Rubinisphaera margarita: one gene and its partner. The protein of the gene in region 1 binds, or shares a complex with, the protein of each later gene. Links are inferred from orthologs where the notes say so. Each region holds a gene or a part of one and is shown on either strand. Other genes may lie near its edges.

Region 1 (10,917 bases):
GAAGGGTTCGAAACTCCTTACAAGTTCCATAACGAGGTGACCGGGGGACGTATTCCCAAGGAATACATTCCGGCTGTCGATGCCGGCTTCCGTCGCGCTCTCGAAAAGGGACCTCTGTGCGAGTGCGAAGTGGTGGGTGTCGATGCTCACCTTTCCGATGGTAGCTACCACGATGTCGACTCGTCGGAAATGGCGTTCAAGATCTGTGGCTTCGACTGCATGCGGGAGAATCTGAAGAACTCCGACATGGCTCTGCTTGAGCCGATCATGAAGCTCGAAATCGAAGCTCCTGAAGAATATCAGGGTTCGATCACCGGTCACCTGTCGAGTAAGCGTGGGATCGTGACTTCGTCGGAGACGAAGAGCCTGACCTGCTACATTCTCGCCGAAGTGCCGCTGGCCTCGATGTTCGACTACGCCAACGAACTGCGTTCGATGACGCAGGGTAAGGGGGGATTCAGCATGGAATTCGCCCGTTACGCCCGCTGTCCTCGCAACGTTCAGGAGGAAGTTGTCGAACGCCGCCGCAAGGAACTCGAAGAGCGTCGCAACAGAAAGTAGGCCCTGTTCGGCTTTGGTCGAAACGCGAGGTGACCAGCCTCGCTCCGGTGTCGCTCACTGAGCCATCATCGGCCTGACGATCAAAACCCAGAAGCTGAAAGATTCCGTTCAACGGAGAAAGCCGCGTACATCAGTACGCGGCTTTTTTTTTCGTGTGTGGTCTGATCAAAACGACATCTCATGTTGCTGCCGAAGACTCCGGTTGGAGTTGCACATTCGGCTTCCGCACGACAACATATCTCTCACCATGCCGCACCACAACATTGAGCAAATCACCCGCTGGATTGAGACGGCCTGTCTCTGGGAAGTTGCCGCTCCGAAGGCGGGAAACGTGCATCCACAGGCCAGCTTCAGCGACCTGACGCACAACGACTTCGTTCGCTCCGCCCGGATCACGGCGTTTATGCTGGCCCGCTCTCATCGCGGCGTCGGACGGGCGATTCTCGACACCAGCAAAGCCGTCCGCCTGCAGGTCGGGAAGAACACCAATCTCGGCATCATCCTGCTGCTGGCGCCGTTGCTGACCGCCGCCCAGGAAGGACCCATCGAGGCGAGTATTTCCGATGTGATCGACCGCATGACTGTCGAAGACTCGAAGCAGGTTTACGAGGCGATCCGCACCGCCCGCCCGGGGGGGATGGGCGAGGTGGCTAACCAGGATGTCTCTCAGGAGCCAACCGCACCCATTCGCGAGATCATGCAACTGGCCGCTGACCGCGATCTGATCGCCCGCCAGTACGCGAACAGCTTCGCGGACGTGCTCGGCTTCGGAAGCGAACGCCTTCAACAGTGGTGGACCCGCTGTCCTGAATCACGAGAGACCGCGATCATCGGTCTGCATCTCGACTGGATGGCCAACTATCCCGACTCTCTAATCGAACGAAAATGCGGCCGCGCAACCGCTGAAGAAGTGAGCCGCAAGGCCTCCGCACTCCTGGAAGCCGGCTGGCCGGAGGCACCGGAATCCGCGGAAGCCTTCACGGAATTCGATACCTGGCTTCGCAGCGACGGTAACCGCCTGAACCCCGGGACCTCAGCCGACCTGGTAGCCGCGTGCCTGTTTGTGGGATTGTGCGAAGACACGATTCGCTAAACTTTACGGCAGGCCCTACCCCCAACCGTAGCGGCGGCATCCTGCCGCCGAATGCGTGTCATTCTGGAACAGATAGGCGGCGCCGACGATTGCGTTGCTGCTGCGAAAAGCTGGTTGATTGACCTGCTTCACAAACGCGAGAGCCAAGTCTATTCGCCGGCAGGATGCCGCCGCTACGAGGCGGTTCATTGAACCGTCGACCGATTACGTCTGCCTCCGGCATCCTCCTCTTTCGAACTCTCAAGCAAGACCCTCTGACATGCCTCAGCCATCCTTCCGCGTTCGGGTGACCAAAGACCATCTGGTTTTCAGTGCCGCTCACTTTATTACGTTCAACGGCAACATCTGCGAACGGCTGCACGGGCATAACTGGCGGGTCGCCGTGGAAGTCACCGGGGGACTGGATGAGAATCGATATGTTTTCGACTTCATCGCTCTCCGGGATGCGACGCAGAATCTCGTGAATGAACTCGATCATCGGGTGCTGTTGCCCGAGTCGCATCCGATGATCCGGGTCACCGATCATGGTCACGAGGTTGAAGCAACATTCGAAGAACGACGGTGGATCTTCCCTCGAGAAGACGCCGTTATTCTGCCGGTGCAGAATACGACCGCTGAAGAGATTGCGCAGTGGATGGTTCAGCGGCTGGTTGATGACGTCATAAAAAAACATCGACACGAACTGCAGAGCGTTCGTGTCGATGTTGAAGAGAACTTCGGCCAGTGGGCTCAGTGTGAATTACAGCTCCCGTAGGAGCTGGTGCGAGGTGCACTTTAGTGGACTCAACCTGAGAGGTGGTGTCAGTGTCAGGCGATGAGTCGGGTCTTCACTGGCCCGGCCGGAGTGCTTGGAGCAGTGTACTTTTTGGTGTGACCGTCCGGTCCGCGAAAGATGCAGCGTTTCAGGCGATTCAACGCTCATTCGCGGATAGACGGTAGAGCGATTCGCTCTAGTAGTTTTCCGGGGTCGGTCTGACATCGCAGGTCACATCGCAGCTGTCGTCGCACTGATCCCATTCGTCGTTGTAGGTGCTGCCAGCGATGCTTCCCTTGTGACCGGCGGTCCCGTTGTAGGCGAAGTTCTGATTGATGCTGCCGAAGGCGGCTCCGACGTCTTCGAGCTCCTGATTGACGTTGAAGGCGACTTCCGAAAGTCCAACGACCATTCCCAGGACACAGATGGTGGCGACCAGGACCAGTTCAGCCGAGATGATGAAGCCAGCTTCGTCGTTGTACAGAGCGTTGATGATGTTCGTCATTGTTGTGGTCTCCAGAAGGTGTTTATTCGAAGTGTGGTGGTTGTTTGGTGAAGGGAGATAAAGCAGGCAGTGTGCCAGTCCCGCCGCCGCTCGGACGAGAGCTGCGGAAATCCCCATCGCGTTGGGATTCTAAGTTCCTTCTGTAAAGCTATTTAGGACAAATCGAAAAACTGTAACGAATCGTTGACAGTCCGCTTACAGCCGGCTCAGGCGATGTTGTGCTTTATCCACACCCAGCATCCGCGCCGTTGTCGGCGCGATGTAACTCACCGTGTAGTAACGGCTTAAGTCCACGTTTTCGAAAAACAACGTGTTGCCGTCGCACCACACGGCGACCCCTGCCCTCGGGCACGCGAACCGAAGCCTGAAAAAATCTGGAAACATGTCCCGAGACGGTCGATGGGGCAGAGTCCCGTTCGACTGAGTTTGAGATGCGTGAAGCTCACGAGTGCCCCGAACTCTTTAGAAGGAATCTGTAATGCAATTGATCACTCCGTTTCTCTGGTACAACACCGAAGCTGAAGAAGCCGCCCGCTTCTACACCTCGATCTTTCCAGACTCGAAAATTCTGAGCACGTCCTACTACGGCAGCAACACGCACATGCCGGAGGGAACCGTGATGACGGTGAATTTCGAACTGGCCGGACAGAAATTCGTCGCGATGAACGGAGGGCCGAACTATCCGCTGACGCCGGCCATTTCGTTCATGGTCGAAGTCGATTCTCAGGAGGAACTCGATCGCTACTGGGATGCGTTGTCTGCCGGAGGGGAGCCGGTTCAGTGTGGCTGGCTGACGGATAAGTTCGGACTGTCGTGGCAGATCACTCCGCCGGAACTGCTGCAGATGATCGAAGATCCGGATTCCGCTCGAAAAGAACGGGCGATGGGAGCCATGATGCAGATGGTCAAACTCGACCTCAACAAGCTCCGCGAGGCTTACAACGCCTGAGATCGCGGCTGCCAGATGCGGTAGATCGGTTCTGCTTCCGGACGATGTGCCGGTTTTCCTGACTTGCTGGGAATCCGGCTTGTCGGAATCTATTCTTAGCAGGCAATTTTCTAAACAGAGCGGAGCAAGCTGAGATGAATTATCTGGTTATCCACGTCGATCTGGAACAGATCGAGCACTTCGACGGAGACGCCATCGTTGCGGATCTGGAGCAGACCGGCGTTGACGTCGAACTGGAAGAAGGGCCTCCCGATGAGGCTTACGTCGATATTTTCTGCACATCGCGGCGGAAACTTCTGCCCGTCTGGCAACATGTCCAGAAGCTGCTGGCTGCGAACGCCGCTCTCGCTGACGCGTCGATCGTCTGCTGCACCGGGGAAAATGGCTGGGACGACTACTATCTCCTCCATGGAGCCGGCGAAGACGAAACGGTTGATGTTCTGGAAGCTTAGTTCGACTCTTCGCGAGGCTCCGAAGCTTACGAAAGGCGTTTCAGTCGCGATCGGCTTCCCGAACGATGCATCTTGTCCAAGTCTTAACGATGACTTAGAATAAGTTGCCCCACGGTCTCGCCTTCCAGGACGTAGTCGTAGTGAGGCCGATGGACGAAAATCGCTTTTCAAGAGGAGCCGTCTGATGCGGAATTCCGCCAACTTTGCGTGGCTGATGTGTTTGTGCCTGTCGTTGTCCGTGGTTTGGGTGAAGGTGACTCACGCCGAGGAGGATGAGGCGGACACCTACGAACTGATGCGGCTGTTCGTGGATACGTTTGAGGAAATTGACGACAACTACGTCAAAGACATTGACCGTCGCGAGCTGATTGAGGCGGCTGTCCAGGGCATGCTGGCCAAACTGGACCCTTATTCCAACTACATCAGCCCCGATGACCTGGCCTCGTTCGAACAGGATGTGCAGCAGGAGTTCGGCGGCATCGGCATCCAGGTTCACTTCGACCCGGATCATCGGCAAATCGTGGTGATGACACCACTCCCCGGCACTCCCGCTTACAAAGCCGGAGTTCGCGCTGGCGATCGCATCATCAGCATCGAAGGCCAGAACGTTTCGGAGTTCGAGGTCGGCAAAGAACTCGCAACTGCGGTGAAACTGCTCAAAGGCCCTGCCGGTGCCAAGGTCACGATCACCGTGAAGCATGAACCGGAAGATCCCCTTCAGGGAGCTGCCGTCACCGAGACAGACACCGACGAAGTCTTCGAGGACGAGCCGGTGGAAGTGAAAAGCCTGATCGAAAAGCTTGAGATCGAGCGGGACGTGATCAAAGTCGCGACCGTCATGGGTGATCGTTACAACGCGGACGGCACCTGGGATTTCATGATCGATGACGACAAGAAGATCGGCTACATCCGTCTGTCTCATTTCAGCCGCAACAGTGCGAGCGAACTCCAGGCGGCCTTGAAGCAGCTGGAAAAAGAAGGCATGCAGGGGCTGATTCTGGATCTCCGCTGGAATCCGGGCGGACTGCTGACTTCCGCGACAGAGATCTCGGACCTGTTCGTTGAGTCCGGAAAGATCGTGAGCACCAAAGGCCGCAATACTCAGGAACGAACCTGGCGCGCCAAGAAGCGAGGCACGTTCAGCGGCTTTCCAATGGCCGTGATGATCAACCGGTTCTCGGCTTCGGCCAGCGAAATCGTAAGCGCCTGCCTGCAGGATCACGGCCGGGCCGTCATCATCGGCGAACGGTCCTGGGGCAAAGGGAGCGTGCAGAACATCATCGAACTCGAAGATGGCGACAGTGCCCTGAAACTGACCACCGCCAGCTATCACCGTCCGAGCGGCAAGAACATCCATCGCTTTCCCAAGGCCAAGCCGGAAGACGAATGGGGCGTGATGCCGGATGACGGATACAAGGTCGAGTTCACGACGAAAGAGATGATCGAGTACCGAAAGTATCGCAGCGAACGGGATGTGCTGAGCGAAAACGGACCGGAAGAAAGCGACTATGTCGATCAGCAGCTGAAGAAGGCTCTGGAGCACGTCCTTTCTGAACTCAATCCTGAGGATGAAGCACGGGAGGCCAAGGAAAAGCCGGAAGACGCCGTGGCTCCGGCTGATGGCAAGAAGGCCGCCTTCATTCCGCGATCGTTCTTTGTGGTGCCCGCGATCACGGTGCTCTAGAGCAGTTTACTTTTTGGTGTAACCGTTCGGTCCGCGAAAGATGCAGCGTTTCAGGCGATTCAACGCTCATTCGCGAACATACGGTAGAGCGGTTTCCAGGCGTAACCGGCAACGGGCCGAGCGATTTGCTCTGGAATCTGTGCATTGAAGTGACGGTCCATTGCCGGGCTTGCCCGCAGTGGACCTTTTTTATTGTCGAAGTGGAACCGAACTCGACTTATGGCCGAATTGCTGCTCTCTCTCGAATCGACATGCGACGAAACTGCTGCCGCCGTGATCCAACGAGACGGAACGGTCTTAAGTTCGATCGTTTCTTCTCAGACTGATCTCCATGAGCGTTACGGCGGCGTTGTGCCTGAAGTGGCCGCTCGCGCCCACCTCGAACGCATTCTGCCCGTCATCGATCGATCACTGCAACAGGCGGGCGTGCAGCTGAATCAGCTCTCCGCGGTTGCCGTCGCTACTCATCCGGGCCTGATTGGGTCATTGCTTGTGGGGGTGACCGCGGCCAAGACGCTGGCGATGACACTCGACGTTCCGTTGATCGCCATCGACCATGTCACCGCCCACATCTACGCCTGTCAGATGGTGTCCAGAGAGAAGATCTTTCCAGCGGTTGGCCTGGTGGTGAGTGGCGGCCACACGAACCTCTACGATTGCCGCGATGCCCTGACGGCGACTCTACTCGGGTCGACGATCGATGACGCCGCCGGGGAAGCCTTCGATAAAGTCGCGGCTATTCTTGAGCTGCCGTATCCGGGGGGGCCTTCGATTCAGAAGTGTGGCGAGCAGGGGAATGAAGATGCCTTTCCGTTCCCGCGTTCGTTCTACGATCAGTCACGACTCGCGTTCAGTTTCAGCGGATTGAAGACAGCCGTGCTCTACGAAGTTCGGGGCAAACCGGGGCACCAGAACGTCCCGCCGCCGATGACCGATCAGCGCCGAGCTGATATCGCGGCCTCCTTCGAGAAAGCGGTTGTTGAAGTCCTGGTCCGAAAGTGCGAACAGGCACTCGCGCAGACGGGGGCGAAAAATCTGTGCGTCGGAGGCGGAGTGGCAGCAAATCGACGGCTGAGAATTGCTCTGCAGAAAATGGCCGGGAAGCGTAGGATTAAGCTGGTCGTCGCTCCCATGGAGTACTGCACCGACAACGCGGCGATGGGGGCGATCGCCTGGGAGAAGTACGAACGCGGACTGTTTGCCCCACTTAATATCGATCCGACTCCCGGGCTTGTTCGCGCTCCGATGTGAAGCCGCCCGCAGGCCGCTCCGTCGCGGATTGCTTTCACCCAGGCAAAATGAAGAAAAGCCGCGACGGGAATCCCATCGCGGCTCTTTAGATTCTCTGTGCGCGCTGGCAGCTTACGAATTCATTGCCATTTCAGCAGGGGCGTTTCCTTCAATCACATCTGCCAGGCGGCGAACTTCTTCGAGTTCTTCGCGGCGGGCTTTGATGGTTTCCGCAGTCGGATCTTCGCGGCGGAGACGGATGGAGCTGGCAATATAACGAAGGCCTTCGAGCAGGAGTTCCTGTTGACGGCCGGTGATTTCCACAGTCATGCGATCATTCGTGGACATGATTCAAAATCCTTATTTGAAACGCGGCTGCAGAACTTCCTGTTTCAGTGGCCGACTTTGTAAACGTTCCCGTCGTCTGGCAGGTCAGCCCGACCTGTCTGTGTGACGATTACTGGATGTTATGGTAGCAACTGTCAGACCAAACTCAATCGATTACAGTTCTGGCTGCGGGCAAACTCTCGGAAAGGGGAGAACTGAGAACGGTTACGCCCCGGCGGAGTGGTCGGAACGTGTCAGTATTGACCCACGTCTTTATTATCGAACTTCCCGGCGTCCAAATTTGCTTTCGCTGTCCGGGAGCTTACGACGGCTACAGACGGTCTTTTGCGAAATTATGCAAATCCGTTTCAATCGTTACGCAAACCTTACAACGGCCAGTGGTCTTCGTCCGGCCCGGGCGCCCGTCAACTCAACAGGCGACGCTGAAAGACCCGGCAGGCGGATCGTTCAATTTGAGCCGTTGTTCTCATGTGTGTCGTGTGCACGCCAGTTGCCGTTGCGGAACGATTCGGCCATGGCTTTGGGAACATTCGCCTCAGCCAGGACGACGCGAGCCCGGTTTTCCTGGGTGAGGGCGACCATCTCGGCTTCGGTAGCGACGGCACGAGCCCGCTTTTCTTCCGCCCGGGCACGGGCCACACGCATGTCTGCTTCGGCCTGATCGCCCTGCAGTCGAGCCCCCACGTTGTCTCCCACATCGATATCGGCGATGTCGATCGAAACGATCTCGTAAGCGGTTTGCGAATCGAGACTCTTGTTAAGCACGGCTTTCGCGATCAGCATCGGATTGGCGAGCACATCTTTGTGGCTTTCGCTCGAGCCAATGGCCGAGACGATTCCCTCACCAACGCGGGCAATAATTGTATCTTCTGTGGCTCCACCAATCAGCTGAGCCAGGTTCGTCCGAACAGTCACGCGGGCACGGGCTTTGAGTTGAATGCCATCCTTCGCCACCCCGTCCAGCGTATTCCGGGAATGACGACGGGGATCCGGGCAGTCGATGACTTTGGGGTCGACGCTCGTTCGCACAGCGTCCACGACATCGCGGCCCGCCAAATCGATCGCCGAAGCCGTGTCCCAGTCGAGATCGATGCTTGCTCGCTGAGCGGCGATCATCGCCTGAACGACGCGGCGAATGTTTCCGCCGGCCAGATAGTGAGCTTCAAATGCAGCCGTTGGAATCTTCGGCAAACCGGCCTGCACGGCCATCACGCGGGCATCGATGATACTCGTCGGGTTCACCTTACGCAGCGACATCAGCACGAGGCGAATCGGATTGACGTGGGCTCCGGTTACGAAACCACGCAGCCAGAGATGGAAGTACTTCGTGAAGAGTACGAACAGCACGATACCCATGATGACCGCGAGAACGATCGCGGCGAAGATGATTAACTCTTGTGGGATCATGGTGGTTGTCTTTCTCAGGTGCGGCAGAGTTTTATGAACCCCGGGAGGGCAATGGTTCGCCTTCGATTGAGTTTACTTCGCCAAACTTCCTCCATGCAAGCATTGCTGCGGCAGGTTCGCCGTTCCGAGCCGGAACAGTTGGCAAACGAGCCCGCCCCGGCTCGGAATCCCTCGAATGCCCCCTGCCGCAGGGACTGTCTGAAGTTGGCTATTGAGAAAGTCGTCTTACTTCCGGTATAAAGGGAGATAGATCGGCCCGGACTGATGCGTCCCGGCCGCAGCTTCCGGTGCGTTTCCGCTCCGTGACTCTCCGCTCTTCCGAGGTCGCTGCATGAAGATTGTATTCGCAACAACGCGAACTCGTAGTGTCCGATCGCTGCGACTTTTTCCGAGCTTACTCGTAATCGCGTTCTGTTTTCTATGCGCGGCGTCTCCCGTGCTCAGCGGACCGGTCGACTTTGAGAAGCACGTCCAGCCGATTCTCCGGCAGCATTGCTTCCGCTGTCATGGCGAATCTCACGACAAAGGCGGTCTGCGGCTGTCTCGACGCGAAGCGGCACTCGGTTCCGCGGATTCCGGCGAATCGATTATCACGCCCGGGAAGCCCGACGAGAGCCTGTTAATTCACCGAATCGCGGATCCTGATTACGGCGATGTGATGCCGCTCGATGGAGAACCGCTGTCGACCGAGCAGATCGCAGTGCTCCGGCAATGGATTACCGAGGGATCGAACTGGCCCGATTCCGCCGCTGTCAGTCGACACTGGGCGTACGAACCGATCGCTCGTCCGGAGCTGCCCGAAGTTCAAGAACAACCGTGGATCCGCACTCCGGTGGATCACTTCATCCTCTCGCGTCTCGATGAAGAAAAACTGAAGCCGGCTCCTGATCAGGATCGCGCCGGCTGGCTGCGGCGAGTTTCGCTCGCTCTGATCGGCTTGCCGCCGACTCCGGAAGACGTCGCCGAGTTCGTGAGTGATGATTCCGTCGACGCCGAACGAAAAGTTGTCGACCGCCTGCTGGCATCACCCCGGTTCGGAGAGAAGTGGGCCGTGGGCTGGCTCGATCTGGCTCGCTACGCGGACTCCAACGGCTTTCAGGCCGATCAACTCCGCGACAGCTGGGCCTACCGAGACTGGGTGATTGAGGCCTTCAATCAGAACAAGCCGTTTGACGAATTCGTGATCGAACAACTCGCCGGTGATCTGCTTCCGGACGCCACCGCGGATCAGCGGATCGCAACCGGTTTTCATCGGACGGTCACCTGCAATGTGGAAGCGGGAGTGCATCCTGAAGAGAACCGCATCAATCAAGTGTTCGACCGGGTTAACACAACCGGCACGGTCTTCATGGGGACTTCGATGGAATGCGCCCAGTGTCACGATCACAAGTACGATCCGTTTACACAGACCGACTACTATCAGCTGTTTGCCTACTTTAATAACACCCCGCTTGAAGTGAAGCAGACGGCTGGGGTCACGTTCGACTTTTACGGCCCGTCGATGGAACTTCCGATGGAGCCTGAAGAAGCGGATCGTCGTTCCGAGTTAAAAGCCGAACTCGCCAAGTTGCAGGAACAGCGAGACCAGCGACTGCAGGAGGCTGAGACTGAGTATGAACAATGGCTGGCCGACTTGCGGGATGACGCCGGGGAAGCCGACTGGCAGCCGCTCACTGTCGTTGAGTTTAACACGACCGGCGGCGAAACCTGGGAAGCTCTCGACGATCAGTCGATTCTGGTCACCGGCAAGGTCCCCGACAAAACCACCTACACCGCCATCGTGCAGTCGGAGTTGAAGAAACTCACGGCGCTCCGCATCGAAGCGCTGACGCATCCTGAGATTCCGGGACACGGGCCGGGGCGTGGCGATCCGGTTCGCAGCAATTTCATTCTGAGTGAGTTCGTGGTCACGAAAATCGGAAGCGACCGCGATC
Region 2 (10,822 bases), on another replicon or contig:
CGGGATGCGTGGCGGTTCCCGAATGAGAACGCCGAACGGCAGATCTGCTCCCGTCGTTCCCAGCTGTATCGCCACCGGGCAGCTCTTCGCGGCCATGGGATACACCACCGCCGTTGACGCGGCCATCCCCGGTTTATCGTCCCGCCTGGCTCATCACGAGTTCGCTCAGACACCTTACATCGACAAAGCGTTTCTGACGCTCTTCGGCAACAACCACTACGTTCTCGATCACCTCCGGGAGGGACAGCATGACGCGGTTCGTTCCTATGTCGGCTGGATGCTCTCCTCGGTGCATGCACAAGGGGTGAAGATCGTCAACCCCGGTGGAGTGGAAAACTGGAAGCAGATCAGTCGGAAGTCGCTGCACGAACTCGATGAGGCGGTCGGTGAGTTTGGCGTCTCCCCCAGACAGATCGTTCAGGGGCTGGCGCGAGCGGTCGATGAACTCGGCGTTCCGCATCCGGTCCACATTCACTGCAACAATCTCGGCTATCCCGGCAACTGGGAAACAACACTGAAAACGATGCAGGCTCTCGAAGGGCATCGAGGGCACTTCGCCCATATTCAGTTCCACAGTTACGGCGGAGATGCCGATGATCCTGCGTCGTTCTCATCGGCTGTGGAGCAACTGGTCGACTACGTCGCCGCTCATCCGGAGATCACGGTCGATGTCGGCCATATCCTGCCGGGGGAGGCGATGACGATTACGGGCGACGCCCCGTTCGCGGAACGGCTGGCTCGACTGACGGGCAGCCGCTGGTTCACGGCTGACACCGAGCAGGAAGCGAGCTGCGGAATTATTCCGGGCCGATTCAAACCGTACCGAAATCTGGTCCATGCCACGCAATGGGCGATCGGCCTGGAGTGGTATCTGCGGATGCCGGATCCCTGGCGGATCGCAATGAGTAGTGATCACCCCAATGGCGGAGCCTTTGTGAAGTATCCCGAAGTGATTCATCTGCTCATGGATCGCAGTTTTCGGGAAGAGATGATCGGCCGCATGCCCGAACAGCTGGCTGACCGTTCGCCGTTGCGTGATCTCGAGCGCGAATACAGCCTTTCGGAGATCGCCATTATTACCCGGGCAGCGCCGGCGAAGATGCTGGGGCTCACCGATAAAGGGCATCTCGGGTCAGGAGCCGCCGCGGATGTCACAATCTATCGACCGCAGTCGAATCTGACCGAAATGTTTCAGCGGCCTCGGCTCGTGTTCAAAGAGGGAAGCATTGTCTCGAGGGAAGGCGAACTGGCCACGCCCGGAACCGGAAGCCTGCTGACACCCGAGTTGACCTACGACGACGAATTTGGGCGGCAGCGGAAGGACTGGTTCAACGAGAACTATTCGATCCGGTACGGTAACTACGCCATCGACCGCGAAGAGTCACCCTGCTTTCCGACCGATTGAACAGACGGGTTCAGCTGGAGCGGGTGATCTCCACTCTCTCCCTGGTTGAGTTCCGGACTGGATCGGGCGAGTTGTCCGATTTTCCACGGGACAACTCGCTTCGAGTTTTGAGAGCGATTCACTCCAGAGGAAATTTAAAATGCGACTGCAGGAAGCAAGAAAATGCTCTATCCCCAGGCGTCGGCGTCGGGGTCCTCTTCCTGGTCCATCTCATCCTCGGCAACTGTCTCGTCGACCACGGACCAGTCGAACTGATCGTCTCCGCCGGGCACGTCGAGATAAGAGCCGCAATGTTCGCATTCCTGAACGGTTCCCTGGAGCTGTCCCGGGTAAACATTGGTCTTCTCGCAGTCCTCGCATTCGACAATGACCTCGGCAGGTTGAAGGTCGACCACCTGCGCCTGTTCCAGAATCTCGCTGCTGTGGCGGGTGAGCAATTGACGGGCATCCTGCAACTGGGACGCGTCTTTCACCAGTACTTCGAGGTGGTTGGTCGATTGCGACGTTGAGAATGGGGTCAGTCCCACGCCGTCTGATTCGGGCATGTGATGCACGACCTCGACCGCGATCCCTTTTTCCTGGAGGAATTTGGCGATCAGCTCCACAGCTCGCTCTTCATCGGACACAAAAATCGCTCGAGTTTCTTCCGCCATCCGGTGGGCCTTTCATCGGAGATCAGGGACAAGTCGTAAAGTATTGTGGGTAAACCGCTTCAGAAGTTCCAGCCAGGTCGACCGCGTGTATTCAGACTGCCAGACAGTGGCGAATCAGTGCGATCTCGCACCAGGCTGATGGATGATCATCCATTCGGAGCAAAAATGCGAGAGCAATTCCGTCGGTTTTCTCTGCGAGAGAAGGTATTTAAGTCTCGATGGATAAGGAGGTTACGAGATTCCCGGCTGCGGGGGCTGCGTCTCGAACTGTGGAAAAAGAATGCCGTTGATCAGGCGGCACGACGTTTGCGTAATTGGACACTCACTGAACCGAATTCAGACCGTCGGCAAGAAAGAGTGAGGTGGAGATGATGACGCAATACTTTCTGGCGAGCATGATCCTGGCGCTTGGCATGCTGTGTATGGCCGGTTGTGAGGCACGCGTCGACACGACCGACGATTCCAGTCGAATCGAACTCGAAGGTCCCAAGGTGGAACGAGGCGATGAAGATATCGACCTCGATCCCACGACCGACGACGATATCGACATCGATACTCCGATTGAAGGTGACAAATGAGCGACACAAATTCGCAGTGTGAAGCTGTTCTGGATTCGCTGACTGAGCTTTGTTGTGCCTCCCTGCAGGGAGATTACAGCGAACTCGAAGAGCGAAGCGACAAGCTTTTGAAGTCACTGGTCATGAGCGGGTTTGCCCGAACGTCCGAGAAAACTTTGCAGACCGAACTTCAGGAGCGAGTTCTGGATTGCTGTGAGGACAATGTGCTGCATCGCGGCAGCGAACTCTCAGGAATCACAAAACGGCTTCAGCACAAATACGACGAGATCGTTCGCTGGGGAACGAACTTCCCACACGAAGAAGGAATGGAACCGGCCAAGCCGGCCAATATCAGTTCCGCGACGAACGATTGATTACTTCCGAATACTGAATGAGGCGTGAGCGATACGTTTTGATCCGCCTTATGAAGAAACCCCGGCCCGCAGTTGTTTGCGAGCCGGGGCTTTTTTATAGAGACACGGCCTCGATTATGCGACCGTTTCTTCCCGTTTCGGTTGAGTCATCAGCGACACGACGATGAGTGTCAGGAAGCCGAGCGGAATCGTAACGATCCCCGGTTGACTGAACGGTACCAGCGCGTTTTCGGCACTCATTCCATAGACCTGCGTAAACGTGTCAGCCGAAAGTAGAATCCACGCCAGAGAACTGGTCATACCGACGAGCAACGCCGTAATGATCCCTTCCTTGGTCGTGCCTTTCCAGAACAACAGCATCACGAGCGACGGCAAGTTCGCGGACGCAGCGACGCTGAATGCCCAGCCGACCAGATAGCTCACGTTCATTTTTTCGAAGACGATACCCAGTACGATCGCGATGATGCCCACGCCCACCGACGAGAACTTCGCCAGCCGGACCTGCTCTTTATCGTTGAGCTTGTGTGCCGACAGGCGGCCGACTAGGTCGTGAGTCACTGCTCCCGCAGAAGCGAGAATCAGGCCGCTGACGGTACCGAGAACCGTGGTGAAGGCAATGGCTGAGATTGCGGCAAACAGCCATTCCGCCATACTGCGGGCCAGCAGAGGGGCGGCCATATTGCTGTTGGTCACGTCCAGAGCCCCGCTCGTCATCGCTCCCAGTCCGATATAGAGCGATAGAATGTAGAAGAATCCGATCGCTGAGATGCCGACGATGGTACTCTTCCGAGCTGCAGTCTCATCTTTGACCGTGTAGTAGCGAATCAGAATATGCGGCAGCGACGCGGTTCCGCAGAATAAAGCCAGCATCAGCGAAAGAAAGTTCAGTTTGTCGATCAGGCGGTCGCTTCGAATGCCCTGAAAACCGGGGTATTCGCCCGGTCGCAGAACCTGACTGCCGGGAGTCGGCTTCTGATAAAAGACCGTCGTCTTCGTATCTTCCTCGAAGACGATCTCCTTCGGCCAGCGAATGACCGTACTCTCCTGGAGCGTGCTGAAGAATCCCAGCGGACCCACCGGACCAGTTTCTTCCTGGTCGCCAGGAAGGTCCGAAAGATAGCCGGTCGGATGCAGAACGGCTTCGCCTTCGCCTTTGCCCTTCGGCAGCCCGTTGATCAGAATTTGTCCCGCTTCGGTCTCGGCGACGGACTGAGCTTCCGTCAGCCGAACCTGACCATCTTCGGCCGCAACTTCATGCCAGACTGTGACCACGCCATCCTGCTCGAGCTGAACGAAGTCTGTGTCCTGCCAGGCTTTCGAGGAATCGACAACGGTCCAGGTCTGGCCGTCGGTTTCGACAATCTCACCGGCTGCCAGCTGACCGGGGCTGTATGGCCCGAGGGTACGGAACTTGTGTCCGTCCTGCCCACCGTCGTCGACTGCGAAGCCTCGCGCCAGCAGCATGATGGTCATCAACGCGGAGAAGAAGACCAGCAGCGAGCCTTTCAGAAACTGCACCCAGGTGGTCGAAACCATCCCGGCCGTTACGACAATCAGCATCACTGTGGCACCGACGATCACGACGCCCACCCAGTGATCGAAACCGAGCAGAGGAGTCACCAGGGCACCGGCGCCGACCATCTGAGGGATCAGATAGAAAATACTGACCACCAGAGTGCTGATTCCAGCCGCGATCTGAATGCCGGGGGAATCGAATTGGGAGTTGAGAGCATCGGCGAAGGTGAACTTCCCGAGTCGCTTCATCGGCTCGGCCACGATAAACAACGCGACAATCCAGCCAGCCAGATAGCCGATGGAATAGAGAAACCCATCGTAGCCATAGAAGGCGATCATCCCGCAGATACCGAGGAACGATGCGGCTGACAGGTAGTCGCCGGCAAAGGCGACTCCGTTCACAAACCAGGGAATCTGACCGTGAGCGGCGAAGTAGCCCTGAGAGGATTTCGCCTGCCGTCCCAGCCAGAAGCTGAGTCCCAGGGTGATCCCGACAAACGCAAAGAAGACGATAGTCGCAAGAGCAGAGGGTTCGTAAATCACTGCTGACCCCCTTTCGTGCGGTTGGGATCCTCTTCGTTCGGGCGACAGAGTGCTCCGTACAGGAACGCAAGAAAGATTGCCGCCGCAATCAGCAGAAAACCATACCAGATGGCAAGATTTACACCGGCCAGAGGAGTCTTGTCCATCAGGGCGGGGGCGAACACATTGATCAGCATGAAGCCGGAGTACAGCACGAGGTACACCGCGAAGAGAATCATCGCAATGCGACCATTCGGGGAATCGAACATGAAGTCCTCTTGGTCTGAAGTCTGGAGGGGTCGGGACTCATCACGGAATGTTGATAAGAGTTTCACAGCATAGCGACGGCACTTTCCGGGCGAAACTCAGAATGTTACAAATCGGGCGACCAGACGAATCGAGTAAAGAATTGCCTCGAAGTGGTGGTGCTCCCTCCGCCGCAACTCTTTGCCAAGGTCACGCTGCCCTTTAAAACGCGACGAGGTCCGACGATGAATGACGACAATCCCGAACGTTCGATCCAGGTGGTCTGTCACAGCGAGGCGGAAACCGCTCGCCTCGCCGCGCAGATTGCACTGAAAGCCGAACCCGGGCTCATCATCCGCCTCGACGGAGAACTCGGAGCGGGGAAAACCTGCTTCGTACGGAACTTCGCGGAAGCTCTCGGCGTCGACAGTCAGGGGGTCAACAGCCCGACATACGTGATCGTTCAGCACTATCTCGGCGACTATCTGCTGCACCATTTCGATCTCTATCGCGTGGTCGATGAAGACGAGCTCTATGAGATGGGAGCGGATGAGTTGCTCGAAGGGAAGGGGATCAGTCTCGTCGAGTGGGCGAGTCGATTTGCAGAGTTTCTCCCCAGAGACGGGCTTTCGATTTCGATTGATGTCACCGGCCCGACGGAACGAGTCTATAATCTTTCCGCTGAGGGCGCGGTCGCCCGGTCGATCGTCGCCGAGATCGCCGAACTCCATTCCTGAATGATCCGATCGCCCTTGAGGTCTCGATTTTCTGTTCTGCGGAACTGGGGATCTGTACCGTCCACGGCAGTGTGAATCGGTGGTAAGACCACTGGTTGCAGTAAGTTTGGACTTGACAGACTGGAGAACCTGAGGTGAAATATCTAATTGGTCAATGTCTGCTGATGCATCGCAGATCTAACGGTTCGGAGGGGTCCGAATCGTGGAAGATGGATCAGCTTGACGCGACCAAACATTCCTAACCGGTGGAACGGACCAATCGTCGGTTAAGAATTCAAACCTTGGCTGGGAGTTCACGGAAGCCCTCTCACTTTCCCCCCCGACTCGGATGTCTTCCAGGACGTTCGAGCCACCCTGAATCAGTTGGTCGCTGTTGGTTTGGCTGCGCAGCATGCAACGCCTTTCTTTCCAGTGATTAACGCTCCATCTGCAGTCCTCTGACCTGATTGGGACCATACAGACAGGTCTGTGCGATTGCGACCGTTACGGCTGCTGGCTGAGTCGGTAGCCTTCAACACGAAACAGGCGGAACTCCGATCCGTCAGGAAACACACAGACGTTTCGCAGAGGTATGCAGACGCATGCCGCTAGGGTCAGGCTGGACAATGAATTCGCAACACGTGTGCCCCGTAGTCATTACGGGCATCGGCGTCGTTTCACCGATTGGGATCGGGAAAGAGGCCTTCTGGCGGAGTCTGAAAGACGCCCGCTCGGGAATTGGCTTTCTGAAGTCCGTCCCTTCCTCGCGTCTCCCCTCCAAAGTGGGAGCCGAGATCCACGATTTCGATCCGGTTCAGCACATCTACAACCGAAAATTCCTCAAGGTGATGAGCCGCGACGTCCAGCTGGGTGTCGCCGCCGCGAGCATGAGTTTTCGTGATGCCGGGCTGTCCCGCGGACAGGTCGATCCCGACCGACTCGGCGTGGTCTTCGGTTCGGGCCACATTTCCTCGACGCCTGAGGAACTCGTGGCAGCCGCCCGTGTCGATGGCGGAGGAAGTCAGAAAGATCAGTTCGATCGTTGGGGTTCGGAGCGAATGGGGAAGATTCCGCCGCTCTGGCTGCTGCGTCAGCTCCCCAACATGCCGGCCTGTCACGTCGCCATCGAACACGACGCCCGCGGGCACAACAATACCATTACGAGCCGCGAATCCTCGGCTCTGCTCGCTTTCGCCGAAGCGATGGGCACGATTCAGCGTGGAGCAGCCGACTGCATGATCGTGGGCGCCAGCAGCTCGGCGACCGATCCGTTCGATGTGGCGCGCTTCAATTCCTTCGAGAGCCTGACCCGTCGCGAAGACGATCCGGAACGGGCCTGTCGTCCGTTCGACCGCGATCGTGACGGCAGCGTGGTCGGAGAAGGTTCGGCCGTGTTCGTTCTCGAAAGCTACGAGCACGCCGTCCGCCGCGGGGCCAATATCTACGCTGAAATCATGGCTGTCGGCTCCGGCTGCGACGGCCGCAGTTCCGATCCGAAGAATCATGGAGCAGGGCTGGTCGCTTCGATCCGTTCGGTGATGCGACGGACCGGGATCGATACCGCTGAGGTTGGTCACATCAACGCTCACGGCAAGAGCACGCAGCGGGACGATCTCGTTGAAGCCCGGTCCTACCATCGGGCTCTGGGCGACAATGTGTCCCGCGTTCCAGTCATGGCGTTGGGAAGCTATTTCGGCCAGTTCGATGCCGGGACAGGGGCTGTTGAGCTCGCTGGTTCAATCCTGGCCCTGCACCATCGCGAACTGCCAGTCACTCTGAACTACGAAACGCCGGACCCGGGCTGTCGGCTGAATGTGATTCGTGACCAGACGATTCCGCTGCACAACTCGATCGCCATGAGTGTAAATCGCACGTCAATGGGCCAAAGCACGGCCTGTCTGCTTCGCGCCGTTTAGTCGATTCGTTACCCTGTCGCCTTGCAGGCTGCTTCTCGCGGGGCGCTCACTCGTTGCAGGGTCTCCGCGACTACGTCTTCGCGGAAGGATTCAAGTAAGTGTGTGGTATTGTCGGAGCGATTGCGCTCGACGGTCATCCAGAGTTCCCTCCTCAAGCTCTCTCCCAGATGTGTCAGGCCATCCGGCATCGTGGCCCGGATGACGAGCATCATTACCAGGAGGCGGGCGTTGCTCTGGGAGCCCGACGGCTCGCAATTATCGATGTGGCCCATGGGCGTCAGCCGATTGGTAACGAAGATGGCCAGATTCAGGTCGCCTTCAACGGGGAACTGTACGATTACCCTCGGCTTCGCGAGGAATTGCAGGCCCGTGGTCATCGCTTTCAGACCCATTGCGACACCGAAGTGTGGGCGCATCTCTACGAGGAACATGGCGACGACGTCTTTCTGAAGGCGCGCGGTCAGTTCGCGACCAGCATCTGGGACCGCAACAAGAGACGACTGCTGCTCGGACGAGATCGAGCTGGTATTTCCCCGCTGTATTACACAATCGTCGGGAAGTGGTTGCTCTGGTCTTCGGAAGTTCGCGGACTGCTCGCCAGCGGAATGGTTGAAGCCAAACCTGATCGCAAGGGGCTCGACTACTTCTTCAACTTTTTCTGCATGCCCAATCAGCGAACCTGTTTCGAGGGCATTCACATGCTCCCGCCGGGACACCAGCTGACCGTGCAGGACGGTCGTGTGAATGTCCGTTGCTATTGGGACCTCGATTTCCCGGATGCCGGTGAGGAACGCCGATTTGTTAATTCTGATGTCGCGGTTCAGGAATTCGAACAGCTGCTGACCAGGTCGGTTGAGCGGCGGCTCTTCAGTGAAGTTCCGGTCTGCTGCTACATCAGTGGAGGCCTCGATTCCACGAGTGTTCTCGGACTGGTTTCACGAACACGCGAGAAGCCGATTCAGGCGTTCTCGCTTTCGCTGCAGGATTCCGGTCCAGTCGACGAGCGTCTTCAGGCTGAAGAGTCGGCCAGGGTGCTTAATTGTCCGATCGATGTCCTTTCCATCTCTCAACATGAGATCGCCCAGGCGTTTCCCGAGCAGATTGTGGCGACCGAAGGGCCGGTGTTTGATACCTCGACAGCCTGTCTGATGCTGCTTGCCAAACGGGTGCACGAACGCGGGTTCAAAGTTGCATTGACGGGGGAAGGAGCTGACGAATTGCTCGCCGGCTATATCTGGTTTCGACTGGCTCAAAAGTACCGCATGCCCGGCGATCCGGTTGCCCGGCTGTTTCGCCGCATCCTGCCGCGGGTCGTTGGGGGTGGTCGACGACATCAGGCTCCGCTGAAAGCCTTCTACGGAACACGGATTGCCCAGCAGACCTCCTACGAACTGATCGGCCAGGCCCGAGAAGTCCTGTATTCCGAGCAGATGTGGCGGGATGTCGAGGATTACTCGCCGTACGAAGACGTCCCCGGTGCGTGCGAGGACCGGATTCAACGCTGGTCGACCTTGAATCAATCGCTCTACGCGGGGTTCAAGATCATGCTGCCCGGTCTGCTGCTCGCCGGAAAGAGCGACCGGATCACGATGAACAGTTCTATCGAGGGACGCTATCCGTTCCTCGACGAAGACGTTGTCGATTTCTGTGCGCAGCTGCCAATCGATATGAAGCTTCGCGGTAAGGAGAACAAGTGGCTGTTGCGGCAGGTCGCCGCCCGTACGCTGCCGGCACAGATTGCCGGGCGGCCCAAGACGATGTTCCGTGCTCATCTCACGAATAACTTCCTGCGGCCCGGAGCACCTTCCTGGGTTCAACAGTTGTTGAGTCCTGAAGCTCTTCAGAAAGCCGGGTATTTCGATCCTGCGGGAGTTGCTCGAGCGTTGCAGGTCCTGAAGAAGCAAAAGTCCCGATCGCTGGGGCGGTATGCTCTGGATATGGGAATGATCGGTGTCATTTCCACGCAGCTCTGGCACCATCTGTATATTGATCCGACTATGGCCGACCTTCCGGACTGGAAGGGCATCGGAAACTGACTTTGATTTTCACCTTCGGCACGATGAGGGACAACGATGGAATTTCTGACACTGCAGAATGGCGATAAGCTCCCGAAGGTTGGTTACGGATTCTGGAAAGTCGATCCGGATCGAACGGCCGGCCTTGTTCAGGAGGCGGTGCAACGAGGCTACCGGCATCTCGACTGTGCCTGCGACTACGGCAACGAAGAGCAGGTCGGGCAGGGTATTCAGTCGACTCTCAAGGCCGGTGACTGCAGCCGCGACGACCTGTGGGTCACCTCCAAGCTCTGGAACACGTATCATGCTCCCGAGCATGTCGAAGCCGCCTGCCGGAAGTCGCTGAGCGATCTGCAGCTCGATTACCTCGACCTGTATCTGATTCACTTTCCGATCTCGCAGAAGTTCGTGCCCTTCGACGAACGCTATCCGCCGGGCTGGTTTTCTGATCCAGACGCCGCAAATCCGCAGATGGAAATGAACCCGGTACCGATCGCGGAAACCTGGAAGGCGATGGAGAAGCTGGTCGATGATGGACTGGTCAAGCACATCGGCATCTCGAACTTCGGAACATCGTTGATTCGCGATCTGCTCAGTGCCGCCCGCATTCGTCCGTCTGTGCTCCAGGTCGAACTGCATCCCTATCTCACCCAGGAGAAACTCGTCAAATACTGCGAGAAGGAACAGATCGCCGTCACCGGCTTCTCTCCGCTCGGGGCTTTGTCGTATCTCTCGCTCGATATGGCCGATCGGGAGGAATCCGTCCTCGAACAGTCGGTCGTCAAAGCGGCTGCTGAGCGGACGGGCAAGAGCCCCGCACAGGTCGTGCTTCGTTGGGGCGTGCAGCGAGGGACAGCCGTCATCCCGAAAACGGAAAAGCCGGAACGTCTGACTGAGAATCTT

The links.
Region 2: the proteins of tsaD (region 1) and tsaE are in contact, whole or in part, in a crystal structure (PDB 6N9A), measured with the Thermotoga maritima proteins. The link is inferred for Rubinisphaera margarita from one-to-one orthologs. Residues at the interface, in WP_004082750.1 of Thermotoga maritima: Cys10, Asp11, Arg49, His50, Leu82, Gly84, Gly135, Gly136, Glu154, Thr155, Leu156, Asp157, Asp158, Ser159, Glu162, Asp165, Lys166, Arg169, Leu170, Tyr175, Lys213, Thr214, Leu217, Tyr218, Gln221, Arg222, Asn324; in WP_004082108.1 of Thermotoga maritima: Leu37, Gly38, Lys46, Lys57, Val59, Lys60, Ser61, Thr63, Phe64, Thr65, Leu66, Met67, Val69, Pro71, Tyr82, Arg83, Leu84, Asp86, Asp88, Phe89, Asp93, Ile128, Asp130, Glu131, Arg134.

What each region holds. Positions count from the first base shown.
Region 1 is NZ_JAKFGB010000003.1:157,350-168,266, forward strand. Bases 5,444-8,233 are described here. They hold tsaD (tRNA (adenosine(37)-N6)-threonylcarbamoyltransferase complex transferase subunit TsaD), read left to right. Parts: upstream 5,444-6,217; coding sequence 6,218-7,249; downstream 7,250-8,233. Other genes in these bases: L1A08_RS00635 (S41 family peptidase), read left to right, coding at 5,444-5,998; L1A08_RS00645 (hypothetical protein), read right to left, coding at 7,361-7,576; floA (flotillin-like protein FloA), read right to left, coding at 8,024-8,233. Outside these bases: fusA (elongation factor G), read left to right, coding at 1-561; L1A08_RS00610 (triphosphoribosyl-dephospho-CoA synthase), read left to right, coding at 809-1,654; L1A08_RS00615 (6-pyruvoyl trahydropterin synthase family protein), read left to right, coding at 1,914-2,408; L1A08_RS00620 (branched-chain amino acid aminotransferase), read right to left, coding at 2,605-2,913; L1A08_RS00625 (VOC family protein), read left to right, coding at 3,392-3,862; L1A08_RS00630 (hypothetical protein), read left to right, coding at 3,997-4,314; more of L1A08_RS00635, read left to right, coding at 4,499-5,443; more of floA, read right to left, coding at 8,234-8,983; L1A08_RS00655 (DUF1553 domain-containing protein), read left to right, coding at 9,420-10,917.
Region 2 is NZ_JAKFGB010000012.1:197,850-208,671, forward strand. What follows is about bases 4,569-7,263. They hold tsaE (tRNA (adenosine(37)-N6)-threonylcarbamoyltransferase complex ATPase subunit type 1 TsaE), read left to right. Parts: upstream 4,569-5,517; coding sequence 5,518-6,009; downstream 6,010-7,263. Other genes in these bases: L1A08_RS09380 (sodium/solute symporter), read right to left, coding at 4,569-5,047; L1A08_RS09385 (DUF485 domain-containing protein), read right to left, coding at 5,044-5,295; L1A08_RS09395 (beta-ketoacyl-[acyl-carrier-protein] synthase family protein), read left to right, coding at 6,615-7,263. Also shown: L1A08_RS09360 (formylmethanofuran dehydrogenase subunit A), read left to right, coding at 1-1,405; L1A08_RS09365 (hypothetical protein), read right to left, coding at 1,573-2,058; L1A08_RS09370 (hypothetical protein), read left to right, coding at 2,427-2,636; L1A08_RS09375 (hypothetical protein), read left to right, coding at 2,633-2,989; more of L1A08_RS09380, read right to left, coding at 3,104-4,568; more of L1A08_RS09395, read left to right, coding at 7,264-7,904; asnB (asparagine synthase (glutamine-hydrolyzing)), read left to right, coding at 8,003-9,940; L1A08_RS09405 (aldo/keto reductase), read left to right, coding at 9,977-10,822. UniProt on the Escherichia coli protein: Required for the formation of a threonylcarbamoyl group on adenosine at position 37 (t(6)A37) in tRNAs that read codons beginning with adenine.